3 regions of the Paenibacillus sp. FSL H8-0283 genome follow, and region 1 is predicted to be linked to each of the others. Evidence: riboswitches for the same ligand, from Rfam matches in the RefSeq annotation. Region 1 holds a riboswitch; each other region holds the start of a gene.
The links. Region 1 has a riboswitch for thiamine pyrophosphate ahead of tenA (thiaminase II). Riboswitches for the same ligand answer to the same signal wherever they lie in the genome.

Region 1 (4,719 bases):
TTGCCATGGACTTCCTTCTTCGTGCCAAGGAGGGTGTACGTAATTTGTCCATCGCCCTGACGGAAACGGCTTCACCGGATGTAAGAGCCCTGCTGCATACTCATCTTAAGCAGGGGATTGCAATGCACCAAGAAATCTCGGAGCTCATGATGCGCAAAAAATGGTTTCATCCTTATGAGTTGAACGAACAGTACCAACTCGATCAGCTTTCGGCGAAAAATACGGTGATGATCGGGCAGATGAATCTGTTCCCGGGTGATACGTCACGTAAAGGGATGTTTGATCGGACCCCAGATGAACATATTGGAGGACATAAAGCATGAAGGCGGTAACGTATCAAGGGGTTAAAAATGTCGTGGTCAAAGAGGTGCCGGATGCGAAGATTGTGAAACCGGACGATATGATCGTAAAGATCACCAGTACCGCCATTTGCGGTTCTGACCTTCATCTTATTCACGGGATGATCCCTAACCTTCAGGAAAACTATGTCATCGGGCATGAGCCGATGGGGATCGTAGAAGAAGTAGGTCCTGGCGTGACCAAGGTAAAAAAAGGTGACCGTGTGATCATTCCGTTTAACATCGCATGCGGAGAATGCTTTTTTTGCAAAAATCAGCTGGAAAGCCAATGTGACAATTCAAACGAACACGGGGATATGGGCGCATATTTCGGCTACTCCGGAACGACCGGCGGATATCCCGGCGGGCAAGCCGAATATTTACGGGTCCCATTTGCCAATTTTACCCACTTTAAGATCCCTGAAAACTGCGAACAACCGGACGAAAAGCTAAGCTTGATCGCCGATGCCATGACGACGGCATTCTGGAGCGTAGATAACGCCGGCGTTAAGAATGGTGATACAGTCATCGTGCTCGGCTGCGGTCCGGTCGGACTCCTGGCCCAGAAGTTCTGCTGGCTGAAAGGAGCTAAGCGGGTCATAGCCGTCGACTATGTCGATTACCGCTTAAAGCATGCAAAGCGAACAAACAATGTGGAAATCGTAAACTTCGAACAGGATAAGAATATTGGGAACACTCTCAAGGAAATGACCAAAGGCGGCGCCGATGTCGTGATTGATGCGGTAGGAATGGACGGCAAGATGAGCGATCTTGAATTTCTAGCCAGCGGTATGAAACTGCAAGGCGGCACCATGAGTGCATTTATCATTGCATCTCAGGCTGTCCGCAAAGGTGGCACCATTCAAGTCACTGGTGTATACGGCGGACGTTATAACGGATTCCCGCTCGGTGACATCATGCAGCGAAACGTGAATATCCGTTCCGGACAAGCTCCGGTCATTCACTACATGCCATACATGTACGAGTTGGTTACGTCTGGCAAAGTGGACCCTGGGGACATTGTTACGCACGTCATTCCGCTCAGCGAGGCCAAGCGGGGCTATGAAGTGTTCGATACAAAAACGGACGATTGCATTAAAGTCATCTTAAAGCCTTAAATATGAATTGATACATGGGAGGACAATCTGAATGGATTCCACATACGCTTTGCATGAGATGCTCGAGGTGCATGAAATAGCTGCGTTCAAGACGGTTTGCATGACAAAATCCAAGACCATGCAAGCTCTGGTAACCGACCCGGAGCTCAAGCAAATTTTGCAACAAGATGCGACATTATCACAACAGCAGCTTCAGGAGCTCGGTGGAGTGCTGTCTAAAGCGACTGTATAGGAGATAAAAAAATGAACCCAATATTAGAACACATGACTGGTCTTAATACGCTGACCGATGACGTGATCGCAATGGATTTTTTGATGAACGCCAAGAGCGGTGTCAGAAACTACGCCATGGCTGTGACCGAATGTGCCACCCCCGAAATCAAACAAATTTTGATGAAACAGCTCGATGAAGCCATAGACTCTCATGAAAAGATATCAAATTACATGGTGCAGCATGGCTTATACCACCCTTACCATATTGCAGAGCAAATTCAGCTCGATCTGAAAAATATTCAGACTGCTATGAACATTCCGTCCTGACACCCTTTTTGATTTTAGCTAGAGACTTCAGTGAACAAAATGTTCCTGTGTCAAGAATTTCAACAATAAAAAAGGCGGATACACTCCGCCCTTTTTTTGGCATCGTCACGAAACACGCATATACAAGCGTTCCTTTACTTAAATCTACTTATTTTTCATCCTGAGACTGTTTATGGACGCTGCTCGCTAATTGAATTAACTATTAGTGAACTCAAGGCTCCAACCTCCATGACATCTCCCAAAAATCAAGCTCAAAGCGACTGCACATCACGAAAATATCTTCCATCCGTTGGTACGTTCCCTCGCTACAGCCTTCTAATAGCTTATCCGTTAACGTCACTAGGGATTGATTGTTGCTGTTGTATTCAGAGGAAGCATATCCTGTGATCCACTCTCCATAAAAAGGATGATCAGCTGCACCTGGCTTTTGAGCAAGGACTTGACCAATCTCCGCATAGCTCCATGAGCAGGCCAGAATGGATACAAGTACTTCTGCTATGCCACCCGCATGGGAAATAGAGAGCATATAGTTAGTATAGGCTGCATTTTTCAGTGCAGGTTTTACCTGGAACACATGATCCTCTGTAATTCCTAATCGCTCCATATAAGAACGATGAATTTTCATTTCACCATTCAGGATGTTATCTACGTTTTTACTAAAAAACTGCATCAATTTGGGGTCGTGCGACTTGACGATACCTAGTGCAAATACACGGGCATAATCGAACAGGTACAAGTAGTCTTGCAGCAAATAATAACGAAATTGTTCAACCGGTAAGGAACCATCTCCGATTCCTTTAACAAAGGGATGCTCGAGACATTCCTTCCACACGGGCTGTGCTGCCTGATATAGTCTCTCTGAAATAGTCAACATGTGTTCCTCCAATTCATAATGTACGTATTAAAAACAAAAAAACGAAACATCCATAGGATGTTTCGCAGACAAATACACTAAAACAAGGGGGTTCGCATGAGCTACCCAAGTACAGTGTTTCATCGTTGCATCCCTACGTTGGCATTATCCAAGTCAGGTAAGGTCGGTTTAACACCCTCTCAGCCGGTTAAGGCTCCCTCGCAAACGGTTGTATGTAGTTGATTACTTTCTTATTCCCATAAAAGAAAAAATAACATCCATTTAGTATATCAAGGGCTGTTAAATATAGTCAAGGCAGATTGTATCGCCCCTCATCACCTTTGGTGACGTATGTAAACGATGAAAACCATCACAACAATGGTTGAGTTTTAGCCACTGTTATGATGTTTTCTATTCTTGCAACTACTGCCGATGGTTTAATGTCCGAGTTTGTTCTTTCCGACAAAAGTGAGTATTCCGTACTGGGAAGTGTTTCTCCAGCTCTCATTGGTCGTATCATTCCACTTGGCTACGCTCTGCTTACCTCCGCCCTGGTTGTCGTTAATTTGAAGCTCGAAACCGAGAACATTTCCTGTTTTGGGCGTCAGTGAATGTAACTGGATTCGGGCTTCTACGAGATATCCTTTATTTGTTTTCTTCACAGCACTTACAAGGCGTCCAGGTGAGGCACCCCCTGCAAAGGTTCCTACATTGTCTGCACTGATTCTGAACTGGGCATCATCATATTGAAAATACGGTGTGCGCTGGTGATTCTCGTCCAGGAAAATCTCAACCGAATCCTGATCCCATGGGTTGATGCTATCTGTGATGATGTTTGGATCAGTGACGTCGATCAGCAGGTATAGATATTCACCTGACCACATTGCGCGAGCCACTGCCTCTGCACCTTCGCTTTGGTTCAACCGGTTTACTTCAATCGGTGCAGCCTTATTCCATGATGTGTCTTTCTTCCCATCAATCTGAACAATCCCTTGTACAGCTTGTGCAGATTTGGGCATAGGGGCAAGCTGAATCACGCCGTATTTGCTTGTATCCTGTTCCTGAGATTGTGTTCGATCATTCCAGTACAGTGGATTATAAGGTTGTGTCCCACTTGAACCGCCATCAGTCACACGGATATCCAATCCGGCTTCATATTCTGATCCGACTTGGATACCACCCCACGGAATGGACAATTCAACCTGATATCCGGCTTTGGTCTCGCGTACACGATATGAACGCTTCTCCACGCCCTCAGCTTTGCCCGACCGCTTAATGATTACATGTCGGTCATCTACTTCATATGAAGTGGTCTTGCCATTATTGAGATCAACAAAGATATCTACTTTGTCATTCACATCTGCCTTCGCATCCTGAACATCCACGAGGATATACAGGTTACTATGATCCCATAAGGTGCGGAAACTGGCTGATCCCGCAGAGTCACCCTTCAGTGGAGTAGACACCGCTTTGTTCCAGAGCGGATCTTGTGACTGTTTTTTGATATCCGGTTTACCCGAAAGTGAGACGGCTCTCTGTGTCAACACAGGCAAGCTGGATTCATCCACAAGTCCCCAGTATGCTTTTTTGGCCTTAAGGGCTGAATCAAACAGCATAGCCTGGTTGTTGTAAGACTTCTCATCTTGGAGTCCCCATAAGGTAACTGAAGAAATGTGGTCTTTGTGTTTTTTGTACAAATCCAACAGTTCCTTATATCGATACGCCTGCTTTACTGCAACTTCATCGGACATCTCTTCACCAAATGGAATTCCGCTATCCACATCCAGTTCCGTGATCTGAATATCCAATCCAAGTTCGGCGAACATGCTGATCGTTTTTTCAATTTCCTTGATGGGCGGGGATTCCAGGT
Region 2 (4,719 bases), 3.1 Mb from region 1:
ACCTAAAATCTTATTGGACTTGTCGAAGGGCAAGGAGAATGCAATCTTTCTCGCCACAGGTCCAACAATGAAAGACTCCACCAGAAACGCGATGACAAAACATAATATGAATTGAAGCAGTATCTCAAGCGGGGACATCTTGCCGAGTAACCCACTGTGCCATAGATTGAAGAACATCATGACCAAGACCATTCCTGTACACATCATTAATCCCAAAATAATCTGTTCCTTCTTGCTTGTTGGCAATTCTCTCATCCTCTCTGTTTACCTTCGTAATTATAGAGATGAGGAAACCCTTCACATAAGTGAACATTTTGTGAACAATTATGATTTTTCCAACTTAAAATTGGATTTGACAACCATGTAGTACAGCTCTATGCTATCCCTTAAAATGGTAGAAACATTCACTACATAAGGAGGTTTTTGATTGTGAGTTTTCAAAAGCGCATTGACCACGTCGGCATTGCCGTTCGTGATCTGGAGACCACGCTGCGTTTCTACACGGAGATCGTTGGTCTTGAATTGAAAGACCGGGTGACCCATACCAACGGTATCATTCAGCTCGCCTTCCTTGGCTTCAATGGAAGTAATGAGACTGAGATTGAGTTAATTCAAGGATACAGCGACAAGCTGCCTTCTGAAGGTACGGTGCACCATTTTGCGATCCACGTGGATGATCTTGATTCTGAGTACAAACGCATTCAATCCACCGAAGCCGAATTTATCGACGGAGAGATTATCACACTGCCTAACGGTTACCGCTATTTCTTCATCTATGGACCTGAAAAGGAATGGATTGAGTTCTTCCAGCGCTAAGAATTGGAGCTGATTTCATGAACATTTTAATTACTGGCGCAGCCGGAAAAATTGGACGTGACTTGTCCCAACACTTGTCAGAAGCATTTCGCCTGCGACTAACGGATTTAAATATCGACAGACTGCATACGTATCAAGGGACCAGCCATGAGATCATGACACTGGATGTGACAGACCCCGAAGCCTGTCAGCGTGCTTGCGAAGGCATGGATGTGGTTGTACATCTGGCTGGAGATCCTTCCCCGAATGCCGGATTTTATGAATCGTTGTTGGACATCAATATCAAAGGCACATTTAATGTATTCCGTGCAGCTAAAGACCAAAGTGTACGAAGAGTCATTCTTGCAAGCAGTGCACAGACGATTGAGGGGTATCCCATTGATGCTCAAGTCTATCCGGACATGCCCACACGCCCACGGAATTTGTACGGGGTTAGCAAATGTTTTGGAGAATCGCTCGCTTCCTATTTTGCGTATACCGAAGGTTTACAAAGTGTAGCAATACGTATAGGTGCATATGATGATTTTCAACCGGACGGACCCGTGCTGGAGGCAAGGGATATGAGCGCGTATATTAGTCCGGCTGACTTGTGTGATTTGATGTTCAAAGCAATTACAACTACCGATCTGGAACCCTTCACCATACTGCATGGGATCTCGAATAATCGGTTTAAACGATTAAATCTGGAAACCACTCAGAAACAGGTAGGTTATGACCCAAAATCCGATGCTTTTGCACTCAGTCAGATTGCCTTATATGATTCCCCACGATAATTATTGAAAATAACACATCCAAACAGGCTGTTATACATATGTATAACGGCCTGTTTATAACTTATACGTGTCCCTATCCAGTTCATGACTGGACAGGTCCTACCCTCTGGCCTATAATTACACCTAGTAATGCCCGTAACTTCATAGTTTCCCAGGGGAGTCGGAATTGGCCGGCTGAGAGTGTATCCCACCAAGATACTAACCCTTAGACCTGATCTGGATCATGCCAGCGTAGGAATCGGAGTATATCGAAATGGCACAGCCCTATGGCTGAACGCCACCTCTCTAACGCCTGCACGCGTCCCGGAATACGGGGCGCTTTTTTTGTTACTATCAGAAAGTATAAGTTTTGAAGCATCACCTTCCTGATATTGCAAGAAGAACTGCCGCTAAGCGCAGTCTGGCTTCCTTGAATGACATCGATGGACGTTTTACTTGTTCAAAAATAACGTCATCCGGATCTCAACTGGTATAAATCTGTCGATTTATGCAAGATGATTGGATATGAAGCCAAGGAGTACCCCGTGCCAACCGGCCGGACATACCGAAGGAGAGAACCACAGATGAAATGGCGTAAAACGATGGGATTGTTGCTCTTATGCGTGCTTATGGTGACTGTAGCCGCATGTGGTGGCAAAGAAGCTGCCCCAGCTGGGCAGAACGGCAACACAAATACGGAAAGCAGCAACGAAGGTGACACTGCCGCCCTGAAAGATATTAAAGTGGTGCTCGACTGGACACCAAATACGAATCATACAGGCCTGTATGCAGCTGTAGATCAAGGTTTTTATAAAGCCGAAGGCTTGAACGTGGAGATTGTACAACCAGGTGCCGGTGGCGCAGATACAATGGTTGCCTCAAATGAAGTGCCTTTTGGCGTAAGTTATCAGGAGAGTGTAACTCAAGCCCGCACACAGGGTGTTCCACTCGTCTCCATCGCAGCAGTTATTCAGCATAATACATCCGGGTTCGCTGCTCCGGCAGATCGGAATATCAAGTCACCGAAAGATTTTGAAGGTAAAACCTATGGCGGTTGGGGTTCCCCAGTCGAAGAAGCCGTGATGCAATCCATTATGGAAGGCGACGGAGCCGATGTATCCAAAGTGAAAAACATTAATATGGGTGACGCCGACTTTTTCACCGCAGTAAAACGGGACATTGATTTTGCGTGGATTTTCTACGCCTGGACAGGTATTGAAGCCGAACTGCGCGGGGAGCCCATCGACATGTTATATGTGAAGGATTATTCAGATGCATTGGATTACTACACACCTGTCCTTGTAACAAACGAGCAAACGATCCAAAACGACCCTGAGTTGGTGAAAGCATTCCTGAAAGCCACCTCCGAAGGGTATCAATACGCAATTGATCATCCCGAAGACGCAGCCAACATTCTGATCAAGGCCGTACCGGATCTGGATAAGGAATTGGTACTGGCAAGCCAGAAATGGCTTAGTCCAAAGTACACAGATGACGCCCCGCGCTGGGGTGAGCAAAAACAGGAAGTGTGGCAGAACTACACCGACTGGATGTTTAGCAAAAAACTGCTGGATGAACAGATCGATGTGAGCAAGGCATATACGAACGAGTTCTTACCCCAATAAAATTTCTCATATAAAACGAACTTAAATTTTACACGAGGACGGAGAGGACAGAAATAACGTAAAAAAGCGAAGCGGTCGCCTTTATCACCGGATTTTCCCTTTAGAGAAAGGGAATCAAAAAAATCTGGGGATAACAGCGATTGGAAGGTTATTCTGTCATCGAAGTGGCAAGTGTAACAGTCATTAGTTCATTTTATATATCACGAAAGGAGCCGTGATCTCTCATGGCAAGCACACTACTTAGCATTCAAGTTATTCCCAAAACGCCAAATGGCGAGAACTCTTATCCTTACGTTGATCGCGCCATTGAAGTTATTCAGCAATCTGGCCTGAAATATCAGGTGAACGCGCTCGACACCACAATGGAGGGGGAACTGGAGGAACTGTTGGAAGTTGTACGTAAAATGCACGAGGTACTTGTGGAGGCTGGCAGCCCAAGCATCATCTCCCAGATCAAAATCGCCCATAGCCCTACTGGCTTCAGCATGGATACCCTGACGGAGAAGTATCGCTAATGCCTGCCTATTTCAAAAGTGTATGGCCGCCCATTGTGGCGGTTATTCTCTTTATAGCGATATGGCAGGGAGCCGTCTCCCTCTTCCATATTGAGAAATGGATGCTGCCTGCACCGTCCGACATCGCCCGCGAAGCCGCAACCCAGGCCGAACGACTTGGCATGCATGCTTCCGCAACCATTCAGTTAACGCTGATTGGATTCGCCGCTGGAACAGCGGTTGGATTACTGATTGCGATGGTGCTGCATTTAGTCCCTTTTCTCAAGTCAGCCCTGTATCCTTTACTTATTCTTAGTCAAAATATCCCAACCATCGCGCTCGCGCCGCTCCTGTTAATCTGGTTTGGATTCGGGCTGTTGCCCAAGCTGATTACGATCATCCTGGTCTGCTTCTTCCCCGTTGCAGTGGCGGCCATGGACGGCTTGACCCGTACAGATGCAGCGATGATGAACTATATGCGCATGGCTGGTGCGAAACGTCATCAGATCTTCTGGAAGCTGGAGCTTCCCCATGCGCTGCCATCCGTGTTCTCCGGTGTCAAAATCGCCGCTACCTATAGCGTGATGGGCGCCATCATCGCCGAATGGATTGGTGCAGACAAGGGTATTGGTTATTATATGATGTTGCAAAAGTCGGCTTATCGTACGGATCGCCTATTCGTAGCGATCATGATTATTGTCGCGCTCAGCTTGCTGCTCTTCCTGTTCATTGCCCTGCTGGAGAAGCTGCTCGTGCGCTGGCGGCCACAGAAGCGGTAGTAAAGAAGTAATCTGTATATTAGGAAGTGATGACCATATGAATCTGCAACAGGATGAACAAGTCCAGCCTGGACGAGGAGCAAGTGTAATGGAGCCAACGCACGGTGAAAAGTTAAACTCGGCTACGCCTAATCGACCTGCCAATACGACTCCAGCTCCGGTTCCACCTGCACTGGACGTTGTTAATGTTCATGCATCATTCCGTGAACGGCGGAGCAGGTTACCGGTTCTGAACGGCCTGTCCCTGACTGTG
Region 3 (4,719 bases), 2.9 Mb from region 1:
CCGGCTGCCATCTGCTGCCGGGAACGTGATGTCTTCGTACTTCATGTTCTTGGCCTGCATTGGATTGGAGAAGACCGGCGCTACAGTAGGATTGGATAATACCCATGCGATATAACCATGCAATGCGATAAAACAAAACAGTAGAAAAAATACAACGGAGAGCAGCAACGCTACGATAATATGTTTGAACCGAATCAGCCTCGGTGATAGGGAAGAGGGCAGATCGGACACTTTTGTTTGCAGCGGGGCTTCGCTCTGGGATGATTGATACATGAATGCCCCTCCTTTGAAGTTCAGTTGAAGATAACAACGACATGTAAAGAGAATTGCGTCGATTTCAGAGCCTGCTTCAGAGCGATATCTTAATGTAATATATCTTTATCGTATGTTCCAATATAGTCAAAGTCAATTGATTGAGGGCATTTGTTACGCAATTGTTATATAGTTCTTAAGATATATGGGTAAGATTACCTTAGTGTGTAAATTACAGGGGATTAAGTCTTATAAAAAGGAAAAATTTACACGTTGGCCTATTTTGATTTTGGCTCTTTTTGGTTTACAGATGAGACCGTTTCTCATATAATTTATGTAACCAAGTTTCATGTGATGAAACATGAGGAGGGCATTATGCCATGGAAGATCGCAAGTTAACCGTCCGGGCTGTGGAACGGGCGCTGGATATATTATTATGTTTTACCACACGCAGTGATCTGGGACTCACCGAAATTGCCAGCCAGATCGGCCTGCACAAAAGTACAGTCCACCGCTTGATGGCTACGCTGGAGGATCGAGGGTTCGTGATCCGCGATGCAGCAACAGAGAAGTACCGACTTGGCATCCGAATCTGGGAGCTGTCAGCTCATATGTCCCGCAGTGATGATCCCGCTATTCTGCTGTTGCCTGCGATGGAGCGACTGAGAGATCGATTGGGGGAGACCGTGAGTCTGTACCTGCGTGATGGCAGTGAACGGATTCGGATTCAGGCTGTGCAAAGTGATCAGGCGATTCGCCGAGTTGCCCCCGTTGGTGTTAGACTGCCGCTGTCTGTGGGCGCTTCCAGCAAAGTCCTGATGGCGTTTGCCACGGACGAGGATCGTGAAGAACTGATGAACGGGCCTGAATGGCCGGTGTTTATTGATCCGGCAGTGTATTTGGCGCAAATGGGAGATATCCGGGATAACGGATATGCGACGAGTTATGAGGAACGTGAGCCGGGAGCTGCCGCGGTATCTGTACCGATTATGGATCGCAGAGGCAATATTGCAGCTGCGCTCTCGGTCTCAGGACCTGTCAGTCGACTCTCGCAGGAGACATTGCATGAATACGCACCTGTGTTGAAGGATGCTGCTACGCAAATGGGGCTCATGTTATCCTGATGTTGAGGTAAGTTTTTTCTCCAATAGAGTTTGATTATTTGGAATATAAAGGTTGTTTTTATGTTCCGGTTGCGCTACTCTGTAATGGACGGCCCAACGGGGCCAGCTTCATTGAATATGAACAGCGGCTTATGTAAGCCGCAACTTATTAACGTTACTGGGGGAGTCCGAATTGTCCGGACTGAGACGGAATCGCATGAGATTCCGGACCCTTTGCACCTGATCTGGATCATACCAGCGTAGGGAAGTAATCGGCGATATGACCACAACCACCACATGATGTGACCCTTGTAGGGCTCCGTTAAGGAGCTGCATAAAGGTGCATTATTGGTGATGGACATAAAAGTCGGTTCCTTCGGGGACCGGCTTTTTTATATACAGGGAACGGGCGATATAGTGCGGACTCTATGGGCTTCTTTTTCACTAACCTGCAAAAGTGGGCTTGGATGATGAGAGAGAAGTCACCATAGATCTATGATCTGTGGTAGCCTCTGTTCTGTTGTTAACTGTACATGAAAAGTGTCTCCCCTGGTCTGGTGTAGGATCGCTTTTTTCTTCTCTGCATTGCGCATGATTTGGGACAGGTACGTAAGCGAGCTAATGATGAAACCAACCAAACCAAGCGAATGAACACTGAGGAGGAGACAAGCGAACATGAGTACAGGAAATCAAACGGGACAACAAGCGACGGAGCAGGGACATAACGATCAGCAGGTGGAAAAAGAAACAGGAGCGGCCGGACGGGTTCAGCCCTTTCCCGGTAGCCGCAAAGTCTACATTCAGGGCTCACGGCCGGACATTGCTGTACCGGAGCGTGAGATAGCCCTTCATGACACGAATACTCCCCAAGGAGTGGAGCATAACGAACCGCTGCGTGTCTACGATACGAGCGGCCCCATGACCGATCCCGAATTTCATGCGGATATCCGCGCAGGTCTGCCAGCTCTGCGCACTCGTTGGATCACAGAGCGTGGCGATGTTGAAGCTTATCAGGGCCGTATGGTTAAACCGGAGGATAACGGACTGAAGCCCGGAGGGAAGAGAGCCGGCGCTGAAGAGTACCCCGGATTACGTGGCAAACCGCTGCGGGCACAGCCAGAACGCTGCGTGACTCAGATGCACTACGCGAGACAGGGAGTCATTACGGCTGAGATGGAATTCGCCGCCATTCGTGAAGGCGTGGAGCCGGAATTTGTGAGACAGGAGCTGGCGAGTGGACGGGCCATTCTGCCATCCAACATCAATCACCCGGAGAGTGAGCCGATGTTGATCGGTCGTCATTTTCACGTGAAGATCAATGCCAACATAGGTAACTCGGCCGTATCTTCCTCCATCGAGGAAGAGGTGGAGAAGATGACTTGGGCGGTACGCTGGGGATCGGATACGGTGATGGATCTGTCCACAGGCAAAAACATTCATACCACCCGGGAATGGATCATCCGTAATTCACCTGTGCCGATTGGTACGGTGCCGCTGTATCAGGCGCTGGAGAAGGTGAATGGCGAAGCGGAAGCGCTGACCTGGGAGTTGTACCGTGACACACTCATTGAGCAGGCAGAGCAGGGCGTGGACTACTTTACGATTCATGCAGGTGTACTGCTACGTTATATCCCGATGACGGCCAAGCGGATGACAGGTATTGTGTCCCGGGGCGGGTCCATTATGGCAGCATGGTGTCTGGCGCATCATCAGGAGAATTTTTTGTACACCCATTTTGAAGAAATCTGTGAGATTATGAAAAGGTATGATGTAGCGTTTTCGCTGGGAGATGGACTCCGTCCAGGTAGTATCTATGATGCCAATGACGAAGCTCAGATGGCGGAACTGGCTACGCTCGGGGAACTGACGCAGATCGCATGGAAGCATGATGTGCAGGTGATGATCGAAGGTCCGGGGCATGTGCCGATGCACAAGATCAAAGAGAATGTGGACTTGCAGATGGAGATCTGTAAAGAAGCACCGTTCTACACACTTGGGCCGCTGACGACCGACATTGCCCCGGGTTACGATCACATCACATCCGCCATTGGGGCAGCCATGATTGGCTGGTTCGGCACGTCCATGCTCTGTTATGTTACGCCAAAAGAACATTTGGGCCTGCCCAACAAGGATGATGTGCGGGAAGGGGTCATCGCCTACAAGATTGCGGCCCACGCCGCCGATTTGGCGAAAGGTCATCCGCGTGCCCAGCGCCGCGATGATGCATTGTCCAAGGCACGCTTTGAGTTCCGTTGGCGTGACCAGTTCAACCTGTCACTGGACCCTGAACGTGCGCTGTCCTACCATGATGAGACGCTGCCAGCAGAAGGAGCCAAAGAAGCTCATTTCTGCTCCATGTGCGGACCAAAGTTCTGTAGCATGCGCATCACGCAGGACATTCGTGCCTTTGCCGCAGACAAAGGATTGTCCGAGAATGAGGCTGTAGCTGCCGGGATGCAGGAAAAGGCCGAGGAATATCGGACACGGTCCTAGGCGCCGATACAGCGCAAGCTGGGCAGTCTGACATCGTTTGAAGGTGAGAATACTGCTATCATGTCGTCTTCTTCATCTTATTGATCAGCTTCCTGATACTTTTTATCAGCATTATGGTTGATTGTCTAGCAGATGTTTAATAAAATGAATGTAAGTAAACACCAATAAGAGTAGCCAGGCCAATGGCTACTCCTGCACAGCATTTGCGGTGGGTATTCCTCCGAGTGCAGCAAGTTCAGATGAAGTGACCCGTCAGGCCGTCAACCTGTGGCGGGTCACTTCTTTTTACGATCGATGTATGTCAGGAGCGCAATAATTAACATCGCGAACACGATTACGTCGTTAAAAGAGAAGTTCATAGGATCACCTCCCACTGGAGGCAAGCCTATTTCCCACCACAAATTGGCTGTACAAAGTGATTATACCATTTGAAATGCTCTTGTTCGAGAGCATTTTTATTTTGCAAAAGGAGTCGATATAGTAGTTTTCACATCTTTTTAGTGATTGTAATATTTCACTCCAAATCAGCAGCTACTGTCGAGCCAAGCCCAAATCCTTCTCCAAATACGTTGCAAGCAATGCCAGCGGGCTATGGATTGGAATACCGCGATCTATTGTAACTTGTGCAGCAGCGGGAGCCATAGACAGCTGGGCTGCCACTACCGTTTTACCCGGATGCTGCTCAGCAATCTGCTGTAAGCCTTCACGTACCGCTTCGAGATACCCTTGCTGATCTCCACGCATAATCAACTCAAATGTCCCAGGGATGCACACCGCTTCCGTCTGAGATGTCTTGGCAACGTGTAGTTGCCCATTCTCATCCTCTTGCTGTAATACCCGATTCAACCGTGCCATCGTTCCTTCAATAGTT

Region 2: another riboswitch for thiamine pyrophosphate. It lies ahead of MHI52_RS02460 (ABC transporter substrate-binding protein); the one in region 1 lies ahead of tenA (thiaminase II).
Region 3: another riboswitch for thiamine pyrophosphate. It lies ahead of thiC (phosphomethylpyrimidine synthase ThiC); the one in region 1 lies ahead of tenA (thiaminase II).

What each region holds. Positions count from the first base shown of each region.
Region 1 is NZ_CP150295.1:3,647,576-3,652,294, reverse strand. It holds gene MHI52_RS16320 (spore coat protein) at 1-323, shown strand, start outside; gene MHI52_RS16315 (zinc-dependent alcohol dehydrogenase) at 320-1,456, shown strand; gene MHI52_RS16310 (hypothetical protein) at 1,488-1,688, shown strand; gene MHI52_RS16305 (spore coat protein) at 1,700-1,996, shown strand; gene tenA (thiaminase II) at 2,208-2,870, opposite strand; TPP riboswitch at 2,983-3,080, opposite strand; gene MHI52_RS16295 (endo-1,4-beta-xylanase) at 3,287-4,719, opposite strand, start outside.
Region 2 is NZ_CP150295.1:507,286-512,004, reverse strand. It holds gene MHI52_RS02475 (hypothetical protein) at 1-255, opposite strand, end outside; gene MHI52_RS02470 (VOC family protein) at 430-816, shown strand; gene MHI52_RS02465 (NAD(P)-dependent oxidoreductase) at 834-1,589, shown strand; TPP riboswitch at 1,733-1,845, shown strand; gene MHI52_RS02460 (ABC transporter substrate-binding protein) at 2,153-3,193, shown strand; gene MHI52_RS02455 (thiamine-binding protein) at 3,418-3,708, shown strand; gene MHI52_RS02450 (ABC transporter permease) at 3,708-4,466, shown strand; gene MHI52_RS02445 (ABC transporter ATP-binding protein) at 4,504-4,719, shown strand, end outside.
Region 3 is NZ_CP150295.1:754,890-759,608, forward strand. It holds gene MHI52_RS03545 (alpha/beta hydrolase) at 1-273, opposite strand, end outside; gene MHI52_RS03550 (IclR family transcriptional regulator) at 633-1,376, shown strand; TPP riboswitch at 1,526-1,639, shown strand; gene thiC (phosphomethylpyrimidine synthase ThiC) at 2,031-3,848, shown strand; gene MHI52_RS03560 (aspartate/glutamate racemase family protein) at 4,380-4,719, opposite strand, start outside.